DNA from 3 places in the Klebsiella sp. NPDC088457 genome. Region 1 is predicted to be linked to each of the others. Evidence: predicted binding sites of a transcription regulator. Region 1 holds the regulator's gene; each other region holds the start of a gene.

Evidence for each region. The regulator PurR, encoded in region 1, represses purine synthesis genes. The targets are predictions, from matches to a motif close to CANGCAAACGTTTGCNTG.
Region 2: the regulator PurR is predicted to act here: its motif matches at 2,305-2,322, upstream of gcvT (glycine cleavage system aminomethyltransferase GcvT).
Region 3: the regulator PurR is predicted to act here: its motif matches at 2,891-2,908, upstream of carA (glutamine-hydrolyzing carbamoyl-phosphate synthase small subunit).

Annotation. Positions count from the first base shown of each region.
Region 1 is NZ_JBJDNH010000003.1:5,268-10,302, forward strand. It holds gene ACI2JR_RS03115 (C40 family peptidase) at 1-303, shown strand, start outside; gene sodB (superoxide dismutase [Fe]) at 645-1,226, shown strand; gene ACI2JR_RS03125 (MFS transporter) at 1,268-2,434, opposite strand; gene ACI2JR_RS03130 (cytochrome bd-I oxidase subunit CydH) at 2,598-2,687, opposite strand; gene purR (HTH-type transcriptional repressor PurR) at 2,983-4,008, shown strand; gene punR (DNA-binding transcriptional activator PunR) at 4,027-4,938, opposite strand.
Region 2 is NZ_JBJDNH010000041.1:13,732-18,766, reverse strand. It holds gene gcvP (aminomethyl-transferring glycine dehydrogenase) at 1-579, opposite strand, end outside; gene gcvH (glycine cleavage system protein GcvH) at 694-1,083, opposite strand; gene gcvT (glycine cleavage system aminomethyltransferase GcvT) at 1,108-2,202, opposite strand; gene ubiI (FAD-dependent 2-octaprenylphenol hydroxylase) at 2,638-3,840, opposite strand; gene ubiH (2-octaprenyl-6-methoxyphenyl hydroxylase) at 3,851-5,029, opposite strand; gene pepP (Xaa-Pro aminopeptidase) at 5,026-5,035, opposite strand, start outside.
Region 3 is NZ_JBJDNH010000013.1:121,006-126,040, forward strand. It holds gene ispH (4-hydroxy-3-methylbut-2-enyl diphosphate reductase) at 1-381, shown strand, start outside; gene rihC (ribonucleoside hydrolase RihC) at 447-1,361, shown strand; gene dapB (4-hydroxy-tetrahydrodipicolinate reductase) at 1,720-2,541, shown strand; gene carA (glutamine-hydrolyzing carbamoyl-phosphate synthase small subunit) at 3,000-4,148, shown strand; partial or broken gene carB (carbamoyl-phosphate synthase large subunit) at 4,165-5,035, shown strand, end outside.

The DNA of each region.
Region 1 (5,035 bases):
CTGGTGTACTACGCCTATAAAGATCTGGTGAAAATTCGCATCCCGCGCACGGCTAATGAAATGTATCACCTGCGCGATGCCCGCCCGGTGGATCGCGGCGAACTGCAAAGCGGCGATCTCGTCTTCTTTCGCACCCGTGGCCGCGGCACCGCTGACCACGTTGGCGTCTACGTCGGCAACGGCAAATTTATTCAGTCGCCGCGCACCGGTCGCGATATTCAGATAACCTCGTTAAGCGAAGATTACTGGGTTCGCCACTATGTCGGCGCCCGCCGCGTGATGACGCCGAAAACCATTCGCTAAGCCTCTCCTGCCGCGCCTGCGGCAGGCTATCTGGCGCGAACCCGCCGCCGGCAAAACAGACCGCTCCTGAAAAAAAGCTATATTTCACCGCCGTTAAGCGATGTACGCGCCGCAGATGCCCTTCCTTCCAGCGCGACCTGCCTCTGGTTTCCTCCATCTGACCTGTTCAATATAACCTTTATCGGAGTAAGGCTTTTCACTACCATCGGCAAGTGTTAGCATCCTTGTCACAATAAAAAGCTGTCGCACTCGCCGCGGCGAAGCGCAGTACACGCTGTATCCGGATGGTCATACATCCTTTAAATGTGAGAAGAAAACAAGAAGTTATAAGGAGAGTAACAATGTCGTTCGAATTACCTGCATTACCATATGCAAAAGACGCCCTCGCGCCGCACATTTCCGCCGAAACCCTGGAATACCACTATGGTAAACATCACCAGGCCTATGTCACTAACCTCAATAACCTGATCAAAGGCACCGCGTTTGAAGGCCAATCTTTAGAACAGATCGTGCGTACTTCAGAAGGTGGCGTCTTTAACAACGCCGCTCAGGTCTGGAACCACACGTTTTACTGGAACTGCCTAGCGCCGAATGCCGGCGGTGAGCCGGAAGGTGAACTGGCGGCAGCCATTGCCAAATCTTTCGGCAGCTTTGCCGATTTCAAAGCGCAATTTAGCGATGCGGCAGCGAAGAACTTTGGCGCCGGCTGGACATGGCTGGTAAAAAATGCCGATGGCAGCCTGAGTATTGTCTCCACCAGCAATGCGGGCACGCCGCTGACTGGCGAGGCTACGCCGCTGCTGACCGTGGATGTCTGGGAACACGCTTATTACATCGACTACCGTAACGCCCGCCCAGAGTATCTGGCGCACTTCTGGGCGCTGGTAAACTGGACGTTTGTGGCGGCCAATCTGGCGGCATAAATCGCCTACGCAGAAGGGTTGCCCCTTCTGCGTATCCCCGGTTACTGCCCGGCAAACGCCTCTTCAGGCTGCGAGCGGCCGCCGAACAGCACCAGCAGCAGCGCCACGCCGGCAATAATCGCCCCCATCACCGGGACAAAGGCATAGCCCAGCCCACCGGAAATCACCGCCCCACCGGCAGCCGCGCCCAGCGCATTGCCGAGGTTAAACGCCCCGATATTCACCGAAGAAGAGAGCCCCGGCGCTTCATGAGCGACGCGCATCACGCGCATTTGCAGCGGCGGTACCACGGCAAAGGTCGCCGCTCCCCACACCACCATGCTAATCGCCGCCCCCACCTGGGTTTGCGCCAGCAGCGGAATCGCCAGCATGATAACCATCAGCAGCAGCAGAAAGCCTTTCAGCGTGCCGGAAACGGAACGGTCGGCAAACTTACCGCCCAGGTAGTTGCCCAGCGAGAAGCCGACGCCAATCAGCACCAGCATCGCGGTGACGAACAGCGGCGACGCATGCGTAATGGTATGCAGCACCGGCGAAATATAGGTATAGAGGGTAAACATGGCCCCGGCCCCCAGCACCGTGGTCAGCAGCGCGGAAAGCACCTGCGGACGCATCAGCACGGTGAGCTCCTGTTTAACATTCGGCCGCTCGCCGGCGCTGCCTTTTGGCAGAGAGAACCACAGGCTGGCCATCGCCACCAGACCGAGGCCCGCGGTAGCGAGAAACGACATCCGCCAGCCGATGGTTTCACCCAGCCAGGTTGCCGCCGGAACGCCGCCAATATTGGCGATGGTCAACCCCATAAACATCGTCGCCACCGCGCTGGCCTGCTTGTGTTTTGGCACTACGCTCGCCGCAACCACCGACCCCAGGCCAAAGAAAGCGCCGTGATTAAGGCTGGTGATAATGCGCGAGATCAGCAAGGTCGTGTAATCCGGCGCCATTGAGGAGAGGACGTTGCCGAGAGTAAAGATCGCCATCAGGAAAATCAGCGCATTTCTGCGCGCGCGATGGGAGAGCAGTAAGGTCATCAGCGGCGCGCCGACCATCACGCCAATCGCATACGCGCTGATCAGCATTCCCGCAGCCGGAATAGAGACGTCGACACCTTTGGCAATGACCGGCAGCAGCCCCATCGGGGAAAACTCCGTCGTACCAATACCAAACGCGCCGATCGCCAGCGCTAACAGGGGAAAGTTGATTTTCATTCAATGACTCCAGCAGACCGTCCTCAGCGACGGCATCTCATCAGAAGTCAAAAGCATGACATCAATCACAGAAAAACAAAAGTAAACGGAATGGCAAAAGATTTTTGCAAAATTGATAATAATGGCGGGACGTTGGGGGAAAGAGCGCTCTCCCCCGGCAAAATCAGTGCAGTACCGCCGTCAGCCCGGCGGCAACAATGAGACCCAGAACAATAATCGTTGTGGTCAGCGAAAACTTCAAATCTGTATCCATCAATTTTTCCCCCTGTTATCCCCACATGAAAAGTGAGCTTGCTCATTTTTGCACAATATAGCGTAAAAATCTTCTGAGATTTAGGGTGATGCACATTTTTGCTCTTCCCCTTTGCCGCAAGATCGGACAAAATCCCACGCTAATTTGAAAGCGTATCGGCCATTGACCCCTTCCTGTCGTTCTGTGTCGTTTTCCCGACGTGATGCAATGTTGAACATTGTACTCAGGGTGTGTATAGGCAAACGTTTACGTACCGATAATCAGACGATCAGGTCAAGGTCTGGAGTGAGAAGTAATGGCAACAATTAAAGATGTAGCGAAGCGCGCAAACGTTTCCACTACAACAGTTTCACATGTGATTAACAAAACCCGCTTCGTTGCTGAAGAAACCCGCAACGCGGTCTGGGCGGCGATCAAAGAGCTGCACTACTCCCCCAGTGCGGTTGCGCGCAGTCTGAAGGTTAATCACACCAAATCTATCGGCCTGCTGGCCACCAGCAGCGAAGCGGCCTATTTCGCTGAGATTATCGAAGCCGTAGAGAAAAGCTGCTTCCAGAAAGGCTATACCCTGATTCTGGGCAATGCGTGGAACGATCTTGAAAAGCAGCAGGCCTACCTGTCGATGATGGCGCAAAAGCGCGTCGACGGCCTGCTGGTGATGTGCTCGGAATACCCGGAATCGGTATTGAGCATGCTGGAAGAGTACCGCCACATTCCGATGGTGGTGATGGACTGGGGTGAAGCGAAGGCCGACTTTACCGATTCGGTCATCGATAACGCCTTCGAGGGCGGCTATATGGCTGGCCGCTACCTGGTCGAACGCGGCCACCGTGAAATTGGCGTGATCCCCGGCCCGCTGGAGCGTAATACCGGTGCCGGACGGCTGGCCGGCTTTATGCAAGCCATGAAAGAAGCGCAGATTTCCGTTCCGGAAAGCTGGATTGTTCAGGGAGATTTCGAACCGGAATCCGGCTACCGGGCGATGCAGCAGATCCTCAGCCAGCAGCACCGTCCGACGGCGGTATTCTGCGGCGGCGACATCATGGCGATGGGCGCCATCTGCGCGGCGGACGAAATGGGCCTGCGCGTGCCGCAGGATATTTCGCTGATCGGGTATGATAACGTGCGCAACGCCCGCTATTTCAGCCCGGCATTGACCACCATTCATCAGCCGAAAGATTCTCTCGGCGAAGCCGCCTTCAACATGCTGATGGATCGTATCGTCAACAAGCGCGAAGAGTCGCAGTCGATCGAGGTTCACCCGCGTCTGGTGGAACGCCGCTCGGTCGTTGACGGCCCGTTCGTCGACTACCGCCGCTAACCTTCCCCACGGCGCCGGTTACTCCGGCGCCCGCAGCCACTCGCGGTTCAACGTTTCACTGTCGCCCAGATAATCCAGCAGCCACGCGAGCGCCGGCGAAGTATCGCTTTGCTGCCAGGTCAGGCAGCACGCCGCGTCCGGGAACGGATTTTCCAGCGCCAGCGCGGTCCATTCGCCGCGGTCGATCCACGGACGGGCAAAGTGCGTCGGCACCATCCCGACGCAGAGTCCCGCCGACAGGCAGGTCGCCGACGATTCCCAGTCGGGTACCACCACCCTTTTCTGATTGTCCAGTAGCCAGGTTGTGCGTTTCGGCAACGAGCGGGAGGTATCTTCCCTCACCAGCGACGGCCAGTTGCGCAACATATCATCGCTCAACGGGCCCGTCATCTGCGCCAGCGGATGATGGCTCGCCACCACGCAGTGCCAGCTTAGCATCCCCATATCGCGAAAGGCGTAGCGCCCGCCCACCGGAATCGAGCGGGTCGCACCAATCGCCAGTTCCACGCGTCCGTCGGCCAGCGCGTCCCAGACGCCGTTAAACACCTCCTGAAAAACAATCAGTTCGACATCGGGAAAGTGGCGATAAAAATCGACGATCATCTGCCGCATACGCGCCGGTTTAACAATGTCATCGACGGCGATCGACAGCTGCCCGCGCCAGCCGTTGGCAATCTGCTGACACTGCTGGCGGGTGATCTGCATTTTTTTGATAACAGAACGCCCTTCCTGTAAAAACCAGATCCCGGCCGGGGTGAGTTCAACATCGCGATGGCGACGTTCGAAAAGGGGAACCTTCAGCCACTCTTCGAGCTGGCGTACGGTGTAGCTGACTGCTGAAGGTACGCGATGCAGCTCCTGCGCCGCTGCGCTAAAGCTACCGTTGCGGGCAACAGCATCAACGACTTCGAGTGAGTATTCGGACCACATATTCTGCCTGCAAAATTTTTGAATGCATGTAGCAAATATTAGCGTTTCACAAGCCATTATGCACTCCCTACACTCTGCGGCATCAGACCGCATCTAT
Region 2 (5,035 bases), on a different contig from region 1:
AGTTTCAGCACGGGTGCGCACCACATCCAGCGTCTGCGGATGAACGTCAGCGGCGACGAAGAAGCGGTTAGCGTTCTTCAGTTTGCTGACGCGTTTGGCCATCGCCATCGCTTCTGCCCCGGCGGTCGCTTCATCCAGCAGCGAGGCGGAGGCGATGTCCAGACCGGTTAAATCGAGCGTAACCTGCTGGAAGTTCAACAGCGCTTCCAGACGGCCCTGGGACACTTCCGGCTGATACGGCGTGTAGGCGGTGTACCAGCCCGGATTTTCCAGCATATTGCGCTGGATAACCGGCGGTAGCTGCACGGCGGTATAACCCATGCCGATGTAAGACTTAAAGCGCTTGTTACGACCGGCGATCGCCTTCAGTTCCGCCAGCGCGGCGAATTCGGTGGTCGCGTCACCCACCTGCGGTGGGGTCGCCAGCTGAATATCCTGCGGCACAATCTGGCCAATCAGGGCGTTAAGCGAATCGGCGCCGACGGTATTCAGCATCTCCTGCTGTTGCTGAGCATCCGGGCCGATGTGACGTTCAATAAAGGCGCCGCGGTTTTCAAGCTGACCTAAAGTCTGAGTCATGAGCGATGGTTCCTGAAACGTGCAGTGAATCGTAGATGTCTTTACTTACCTGAACAGGCAAAATCATCCGGACTGCCGCTACAGACGCAGCGGCAGTCCGGCGGGTGCGGCTATTTACTCGTTTTCCAGCAGCGCCGCGTAGGCGGCCGCATCCAGCAGGGTCGCAACCTGGGATTCATCGCTGGCTTTGATTTTGAAAATCCAGCCGTCAGCATACGGATCGCTGTTCACCAGCTCCGGCGAGTCGTTCAGGGCTTCATTAATCGCGACAATCTCGCCGCTAACCGGGGCATAGATATCAGAAGCCGCTTTGACCGACTCGGCAACCGCGCAGTCGTCGCCCGCATCAACGGTGGTACCGACGTCCGGCAGGTCGACAAAAACCATATCGCCAAGCAGCTCCTGCGCATGTTCGGTGATGCCGACGGTATAGGTACCGTCGGCTTCTTTACGCAGCCATTCGTGTTCTTTGCTGTATTTCAGTTCTGCTGGTACGTTGCTCATCAATTCATCTCCAAAAAGGGGGAATCACACCACGGCTTTGCCGTTGCGTACAAAAACAGGTTTAGTCACTTTTACCGGCATTTCGCGGTTGCGAATCTGCACAATGGCCGTTTCGCCGATCCCGGCCGGTACCCGTGCCAGGGCAATACTGTAGCCCAGCGTCGGGGAGAAGGTGCCGCTGGTGATAATGCCTTCTTTCTGATTGCCGTCAGCATCGGTAAAGTGCACCGGCAGGCCGCCGCGCAGAACGCCTTTTTCGGTCATCGCCAGGCCTACCAGCTGTTCAGTGCCCTTTTCACGCTGCAGCTCCAGGGCTTCGCGGCCGATGAACTGACGATCGGCGGGTTCCCAGGCAATGGTCCAGCCCATATTGGCCGCCAGCGGAGAGATGCTCTCATCCATCTCCTGACCATACAGGTTCATCCCCGCTTCGAGGCGCAGGGTATCGCGAGCGCCCAGGCCGCATGGCTTCACGCCAGCGTCCAGCAGACCGCGCCAGAAATCCGCGGCTTGCTCATTCGGCAGCGCGATTTCATACCCGGTTTCGCCGGTATAGCCGGTGGTGGCAATAAACAGATCGCCCGCCTGCACGCCAAAGAACGGTTTCATCCCCGCAACGGCCTGACGCTGCTCGTCGGTAAACAGGGTGGCGGCCTTCTCTTTCGCCTGCGGCCCTTGTACGGCAATCAGCGAAAGATCGTCGCGGACGGTGATCTCAAGACCATAGGGTTCGGCCTGCTGGCTAATCCAGGCGAGGTCTTTTTCACGGGTGGCGGAGTTAACAACGAGGCGGAAATAATCTTCGGCAAGGAAATAGACAATCAGGTCATCGATGACGCCAGCGGAGGCGGTGAGCATGCCGCTATAGAGCGCTTTGCCGGGAACCGTGAGCCTGGCGACATCGTTAGCCAGCAAATAGCGCAAGAACTCACGAACCCGGCTGCCGTGGAAGTCGACAATGGTCATGTGCGAGACATCGAACATTCCGGCGTCGCCTCGCACCGCGTGGTGCTCATCAATCTGGGAACCGTAATGTAGCGGCATCATCCAGCCATGGAAGTCCACCATGCGAGCGCCGCACAGCGTGTGTTGTTCATACAACGGAGTCTGTTGAGCCATCTTTTCCTCATCGAATAAAACGGAACCAGCTACTGTTTTGGGCGATGACGTTTGGGCCATTTCACACCACGAAATCCGCCGCCGACATCATTATCCGACGCCGACGCAAACGTTCTCTTTTGCCTGAACTTACCACCGAAACCGGCGCTAAACCATAAGCTAAATCAGGACATCACATTAGCTTATGACCAAAATCCGCCAAAAAGACTACAGAGTTATTGACTGGAAAAAAGCGATTTAAGCCACATAAAATTAAGACCAGTCGCTAAAAATACCGAGCATGATGGTGTTTTATGCGAAAAAATGGGCCGATTTTCGTTGGCTAAAAAAGAGAAACATTAATAAAACTAATGCGAAAAAATGGGTGAGATTAGATTATTTCAAATGAGTGGGAAAAACCCGGCGCGCCGGCCGGGTGAGAGAAATGTGACGCGCTTAACGTAACCAGGCGGGAAGATCGTTTAAGCCCATCGCCTGACGAATCAGCTGCGGCTTCACCCCGGGTAAGGTATCCGCCAGTTTCAGGCCAATATCGCGCAGGAGCCTCTTCGCCGGATGGCTACCGGAGAACATTTCGCGAAAGCCCTGCATGCCTGCCAGCATCAATGCGGCGCTGTGCTTACGGCTGCGTTCGTAACGCCGCAGATACAGGTACTGACCGATATCTTTGCCCTGGCCATGCAGACGCCGCAGTTCATCGATCAGTTCCGCCGCATCCATAAAGCCCAGATTCACCCCCTGCCCGGCCAGCGGGTGGATGGTGTGCGCGGCATCGCCCACCAGCGCCAGCCGGTGCGCGGCGAACTGACGCGCGTAGCGGCCGGTCAACGGGAAAGTCTGACGCTCGCTTGCAAGCTGGCACAGACCAAGACGATTATCGAAGGCGATATTCAGCGCCTGATTAAAGGCCGCCTCATCCGCCTGCTGCATCCGTTCCGCCTCCTGCGGCGACAGCGACCAGACGATAGAACACAGGTGCGGATCGCTGAGCGGCAGAAACGCCAGGATACCGTCGCCGTGGAACACCTGGCGGGCCACCGCCTGGTGCGGTTCTGCGGTACGGATGGTGGCGACCAGCGCATGGTGGCGATAGTCCCAGAAGGTCAGCGGGATATCCGCTTTGTTACGCAACCAGGAGTTTGCGCCATCGGCGCCGACCACCAGCCGGGCGGTCAGCATCGTGCCGTCCTGCAGGCTCAGAAAAGCCTCGTTTTCGCCCCACGCCACCTGCTGCAGCTGAGCCGGGGCCAGCAGCGTGATGTCAGAACAGCGCTGCGCCTTCTGCCACAACGCATGGTGAACGACCGCATTTTCAATAATATGACCAAGGTGGCTGAAGCCCATACTCTGGTCATCAAAGCTGATGTGGCCAAAGCTGTCCTTATCCCACACCTCCATCCCGTGATAGCAGCTGGCGCGCTGGGCGATAATTGTCGGCCAGACGTCCAGCCTGGTGAGCAGTTTTTCGCTGGCGGCGTTTATGGCCGAAACCCGCAGCGCCGGCGGCGCATCGGCATTTAATGGCTGCGGCTCGGCCTGTTCCAGCACCGCAACCCGCAGCCCGCTCCCCTGCAAACCGCAGGCGACCGCCAGGCCCACCATGCCACCGCCCACAATGGCAACATCAACACTTTGCACGTTCAACTCCTTAACGGGGAACCCAACCGAGGGTACGCTGCGCCAGCGCATCGCGCGCCGGGGTAAATAATTCCATCGCCATCAGGCCCACGTTTCGCCCCGCCACCAGCGGCGCCCAGTGATTGGCGAACAGATGAACCAGCCCATCGGTCACGCCGATGGTGGCGGCTTTATCATCCGCGCGCCGCGCCTGATAATGACAAAGAAGCGAGTAATCGCCGGGATCCTGCCCGTTAGCGCAGGCCTGGGCCAGCGTTTCCGCCAGGCTCATGACATCCCGCAGGCCAAGGTTAAAACCCTGGCCGGCGATGGGATGCAGCGTCTGCGCCGCGTTGCCCACCAGCACCAGGCGATGGGAAACCGGGCGCGTAGCGGTAGTCAACGTCAATGGATAAACGCTGCGCTTTCCGGCATGAGTGATGCGCCCCAGCCGCCAGCCAAATGCCTGCTGCAGCTGCGCGCAAAATTGCGCGTCGGACCAGGCCAGCACCTCATCGCGCCACGACTGCGGGTGGCACCACACCAGCGAACAGCGGCCCTGCGACATCGGCAACATCGCCAGCGGGCCGTGCTCGGTGAAACGCTCAAAGGCGCGGCCCTCATGGGGCAGTGCGGTACTGACGTTGGCGATAACCGCCAGCTGCTCATAGGGCTGCTGCTGCCATTTCATCCCGCAGCGCGCGCCCAGGGTTGAACGCGAACCGTCGGCGGCGACCAGCAGTTGGCCCTCAATCGTCTCGCCGCTGTCCAGGGTGATGCTGACGCCCTCTTCCCAGCGGGTGACGTCTTCGACCGTCGCCGGACAGTGCAGGGTCACCCCCGGGGCTTCGCGCAGTTGCGCAAACAAACGCTGGCCGATATCGTGCAGCTCGACCACCTGCCCCAGGGCCGCCAGGCCGTAGTCCTGCGCCTCGAGCGTGACAAAGCCCGCATGCCCGCGATCGCTAACGTGGACGCGCTGAATAGGCGTCGCGCAATCGGCGATGCCTTGCCAGATGCCGGTACGCGCCAACTGCTGGCAAGTGCCCGCCGCCAGCGCAATCGCCCGGGCGTCAAAACCGGGATGCTGTGACGAATCTGGCTGCGCCGCCTCCACCAGATGCACCGGCAGCGCGCCGTCGGTCAACCGGGAGATGGCCAGCGCCAAGGTCGCCCCGGTCATCCCTCCGCCCACGATCAGTACGCTCATGACCGC
Region 3 (5,035 bases), on a different contig from region 1:
CCGCGTAAAGATGATATCTGTTATGCCACCACCAACCGTCAGGAAGCGGTGCGCGCGCTGGCGGAACAGGCCGATGTGGTGCTGGTGGTGGGGTCGAAAAACTCGTCCAACTCTAACCGGCTGGCGGAGCTGGCGCAGCGGATGGGCAAAGCGGCCTATCTGATTGACGATGCGACCGATATCCAGGAGACGTGGGTCAAAGAGGCGCAATGCGTGGGCGTAACCGCCGGCGCCTCGGCCCCGGATATCCTGGTGCAGAACGTGATTGCGCGTCTGCAGGCGCTCGGCGGCGGAGAAGCCGTGCCGCTGGAAGGCCGCGAAGAGAATATCGTTTTCGAGGTACCGAAAGAGCTGCGGGTTGATGTCCGTGAAGTAGAGTAAGTTCTTTCCTGCCCTGATGTGCGAAGATGCCAGACTTAACGTCTGGCATTTTTTTTGGAGAAACTATGCGCTTACCGATCATTCTTGATACCGATCCCGGCATTGACGATGCGGCGGCGATCGCCGCGGCGCTGTTCGCCCCTGAGCTGGATCTGCAATTGATGACCACGGTGGCGGGCAACGTGTCGGTGGAAAAAACCACCCGCAACGCGCTGCAACTGCTGCACTTCTGGCAGGCTAAGGTGCCGCTGGCTCAGGGGGCTTCAATGCCTCTGCTGCGCCCGCTGCGCGATGCGGCCTCCGTCCACGGCGAATCCGGGATGGCGGGGTATGATTTCGTCGAACACGACGGCCAGCCGCTGCAGAAACCGGCCTTTCAGGCTATTCGCGATACGCTGATGCATGCGCCGGAGCCGATCACCCTGGTGGCGATTGGTCCGTTGACCAACATCGCGCTGCTGCTGACGCAGTACCCGGAGTGCCGCTTTAACATACGCCGGCTGGTGATCATGGGCGGTTCTGCCGGCCGCGGTAACTTTACGCCAAATGCGGAGTTTAATATTGCCATCGATCCGGAAGCGGCGGCGAAGGTCTTCCGGAGCGGCCTGGAGATTGTGATGTGCGGCCTCGACGTCACTCATCAGGCGGTGCTGGCACCAGAGTATCTGGCCACGCTTCCGACGTTGAACAACACCGGGAAAATGCTGCACGCCCTGTTCAGCCACTATCGTAGCGGCAGCATGAGCAGCGGGCTGCGGATGCACGATCTGTGCGCCATTGCGTGGCTGGTGCGCCCTGAGCTATTTACCCTCAAGCCGTGCTTTGTGGCGGTGGAAACGCAAGGCCGCTGGACGTCCGGCACCACCGTCGTCGATATCGAAGGGCGGCTGGTGCAACCGGCGAATGCCCGGGTGGCGCTGGATCTGGACGTCGCCGGTTTTCAGCGCTGGGTGGCGGAAGTGCTGGCCCTGGCGCCATAACCGCGATCGGCGGTGATAAATTTTCTCGCTCAGGTAATCGCTCATGGCCCGCATTCTGGCGGGCGAGCAGTCCGGCTGGCAGGCGCAAGATCTGCGCGACATCTCTCATTTGAGGGGGCTGCGTAAGGTAAAGAGAGACAACTGTGACCGGCACCGGCGATCCTGCGGCTTTCGCCGGGGATAAGCCCGGCCCGGTACCCGCGAGAAAGACCTGACTTTGATGCCAGCTTATAGTTTTTACTGATATCGAGCGCCGTTTGTCATAAATTTCTAATTATCGGCGTTTTTGAGTAGCGGCTCATCGATGGGCTGGTTACTCTGAAAACAATTCACGTGAAGTTAACAAAAGAGAATAGCTATGCATGATGCACAAATCCGCGTGGCCATCGCGGGCGCGGGCGGCCGGATGGGACGCCAGTTAATTCAGGCGGTACAGCAGATGGAAGGCGTGGCGCTGGGCGCCGCGCTGGAGCGCGAAGGTTCCTCCCTGCTCGGCAGCGACGCCGGGGAACTGGCCGGCGCCGGTAATGTCGGCGTGGCGGTGCAAAGCAGCCTGACAGCAGTGAAAGATGATTTTGACGTGCTGATCGATTTTACCCGTCCGGAAGGCACGCTGAACCACCTTGCGTTCTGTCGCGAACACGGTAAAGGCATGGTGATTGGCACTACCGGCTTTGATGAGGCGGGAAAACAGGCCATTCGCGATGCAGCGCAGGATATTGCCATCGTTTTTGCCGCCAATTTCAGCGTCGGCGTCAACGTCCTGTTAAAGCTGCTGGAAAAAGCGGCGAAGGTGATGGGCGACTACACTGATATTGAAATTATCGAAGCGCACCATCGTCATAAAGTCGACGCCCCGTCGGGCACTGCGCTGGCGATGGGTGAAGCGATTGCCGGCGCACTGAACAAAGATCTGAAGGATTGCGCGGTATATAGCCGGGAAGGGCATACCGGCGAACGCGTACCGGGGACCATTGGTTTTGCTACCGTGCGCGCCGGAGATATCGTCGGCGAACATACGGCGATGTTTGCTGATATCGGCGAGCGTATTGAGATCAGCCACAAAGCCTCCAGCCGGATGACTTTTGCCAATGGTGCGGTTCGTTCTGCATTATGGTTAAAGAACAAGAAATCGGGGCTCTTTGATATGCGTGATGTCCTTGAACTCAACAGTTTATAAGTTTTATTACCCATCGTGATGTGGTTATTGCATTCAATATGTAATTGATTGCAAAGGGCAATGTCTTATTGCCCTTTTTATTTTTTGCCATTTAACTCCTGTTTTTATCTTAGTTCTCTATAAGTTTGCCTTATCTCTTCTTTTTTTGTGGTGTTATTGTAAATTTTGACCATCTGGTCTACTTTTTTACTTCCATGCCCTTCATTTTGCAATCTTCCTGGTCCGCAAGCGTTTTCTCAGGCTAGTTTGTTGATCTTTTTACCTGCTAAAGCAGTGTGAAAGGGCCAGTGACGCAAAAGAAGATAAAAAATATCGGCTTTAAGTTGACTTTTAGCCGACATCTCTCCAGAATGCCGCCGTTTGCCAGAAATCCATAGGTAAGCAAATTTGCATTGATTCATGCTACACGTATGCATTAATATGCAAATAAAGTGAGTGAATATTCTCTGGAGGGTGTTTTGATTAAGTCAGCGCTATTGGTTCTGGAAGACGGAACCCAGTTTCACGGTCGGGCCATCGGGGCAACGGGCACGGCGGTTGGGGAAGTCGTTTTCAATACTTCAATGACCGGTTATCAAGAAATCCTCACTGATCCTTCCTATTCCCGCCAAATCGTCACTCTTACTTATCCTCATATCGGTAATGTCGGCACCAACGCCGCCGATGAAGAATCTTCTCAGGTACATGCTCAGGGTCTGGTTATTCGCGATCTGCCGCTGATTGCCAGCAACTTCCGCAATACCGAAGACCTCTCTTCCTACCTGAAGCGCCATAACATCGTGGCGATTGCCGATATCGATACCCGTAAGCTGACCCGTTTGCTGCGCGAAAAAGGCGCCCAGAACGGCTGCATCATCGTGGGTGACAACCTGGATGCGCAGCTGGCGCTGGAAAAAGCCAAAGCGTTCCCGGGCCTGAATGGCATGGACCTGGCGAAAGAAGTCACCACTTCAGAGACCTACAGCTGGACGCAAGGCAGCTGGACGCTGGCGGGCGACCTGCCGGAAGCGAAAGCGGAAAGCGAGCTGCCGTTCCACGTCGTGGCCTACGATTTCGGCGCCAAGCGCAACATTCTGCGTATGCTGGTGGACCGCGGCTGTCGCCTGACGGTCGTACCGGCGCAAACCTCCGCCGAAGAGGTGCTGAAGATGAACCCAGACGGGATCTTCCTGTCCAACGGACCTGGCGACCCGGCACCATGCGACTACGCGATTGCGGCAATTGAGAAATTCCTCGCCACCGATATTCCGGTGTTTGGCATCTGCCTCGGCCATCAGCTGCTGGCGCTGGCGAGCGGAGCGAAGACCGTTAAGATGAAGTTCGGCCACCACGGCGGTAACCACCCGGTTAAAGACATCGATAATAATGTGGTCATGATTACCGCGCAGAACCACGGTTTTGCCGTCGACGAAGCGTCGATGCCGGCTAACCTGCGGGTGACCCACAAGTCGCTGTTCGACGGTACGCTGCAGGGGATCCACCGTACCGACAAACCGGCGTTCAGCTTCCAGGGGCACCCGGAAGCGAGCCCTGGTCCGCACGATGCCGCGCCGTTGTTCGACCATTTCATTGAGTTAATTGAGCAGTACCGCCAGTCCGCGAAATAATCAGGAGAAAAAAGCCATGCCAAAACGTACAGATATAAAAAGCATCCTGATTCTTGGCGCTGGCCCGATCGTTATCGGCCAGGCTTGTGAATTTGACTACTCTGGCGCACAGGCCTGTAAGGCCCTGCGTGAAGAAGGTTACCGCGTCATTCTGGTGAACTCGAACCCGGCCACCATCATGACCGACCCGGAGATGGCCGATGCAACCTATATTGAGCCTATCCACTGGGAAGTGGTGCGTAAAATCATCGAAAAAGAGCGCCCGGATGCCGTTCTGCCGACCATGGGCGGCCAGACCGCGCTGAACTGCGCGCTGGAGCTGGAGCGTCAGGGGGTGCTGGCTGAATTCGGCGTCACCATGATCGGCGCCACCGCCGATGCGATTGATAAAGCGGAAGACCGCCGTCGCTTCGACGTGGCGATGAAGAAAATCGGTCTCGACACCGCGCGTTCCGGGATAGCGCACACCATGGAAGAAGCGCTGGCGGTTGCCGCTGACGTGGGCTACCCGTGCATCATCCGTCCGTCGTTCACCATGGGCGGCACCGGCGGCGGTATCGCTTATAACCGCGAAGAGTTCGAAGAAATTTGTACCCGCGGCCTGGATCTCTCTCCGACCAACGAGCTGCTGATTGATGAATCGCTGATCGGCTGGAAAGAGTATGAAATGGAAGTGGTGCGCGATAAGAAGGACAACTGCATCATTGTCTGCTCCATCGAAAACTTCGATGCCATGGGCATCCACACCGGTGACTCGATTACCGTGGCGCCGGCGCAAACCCTGACCGATAAAGAATACCAGGTGATGCGTAACGCTTCGATGGCGGTGCTGCGCGAAATTGGCGTGGAAACCGGGGGGTCTAACGTTCAGTTCTCGGTAAACCCGA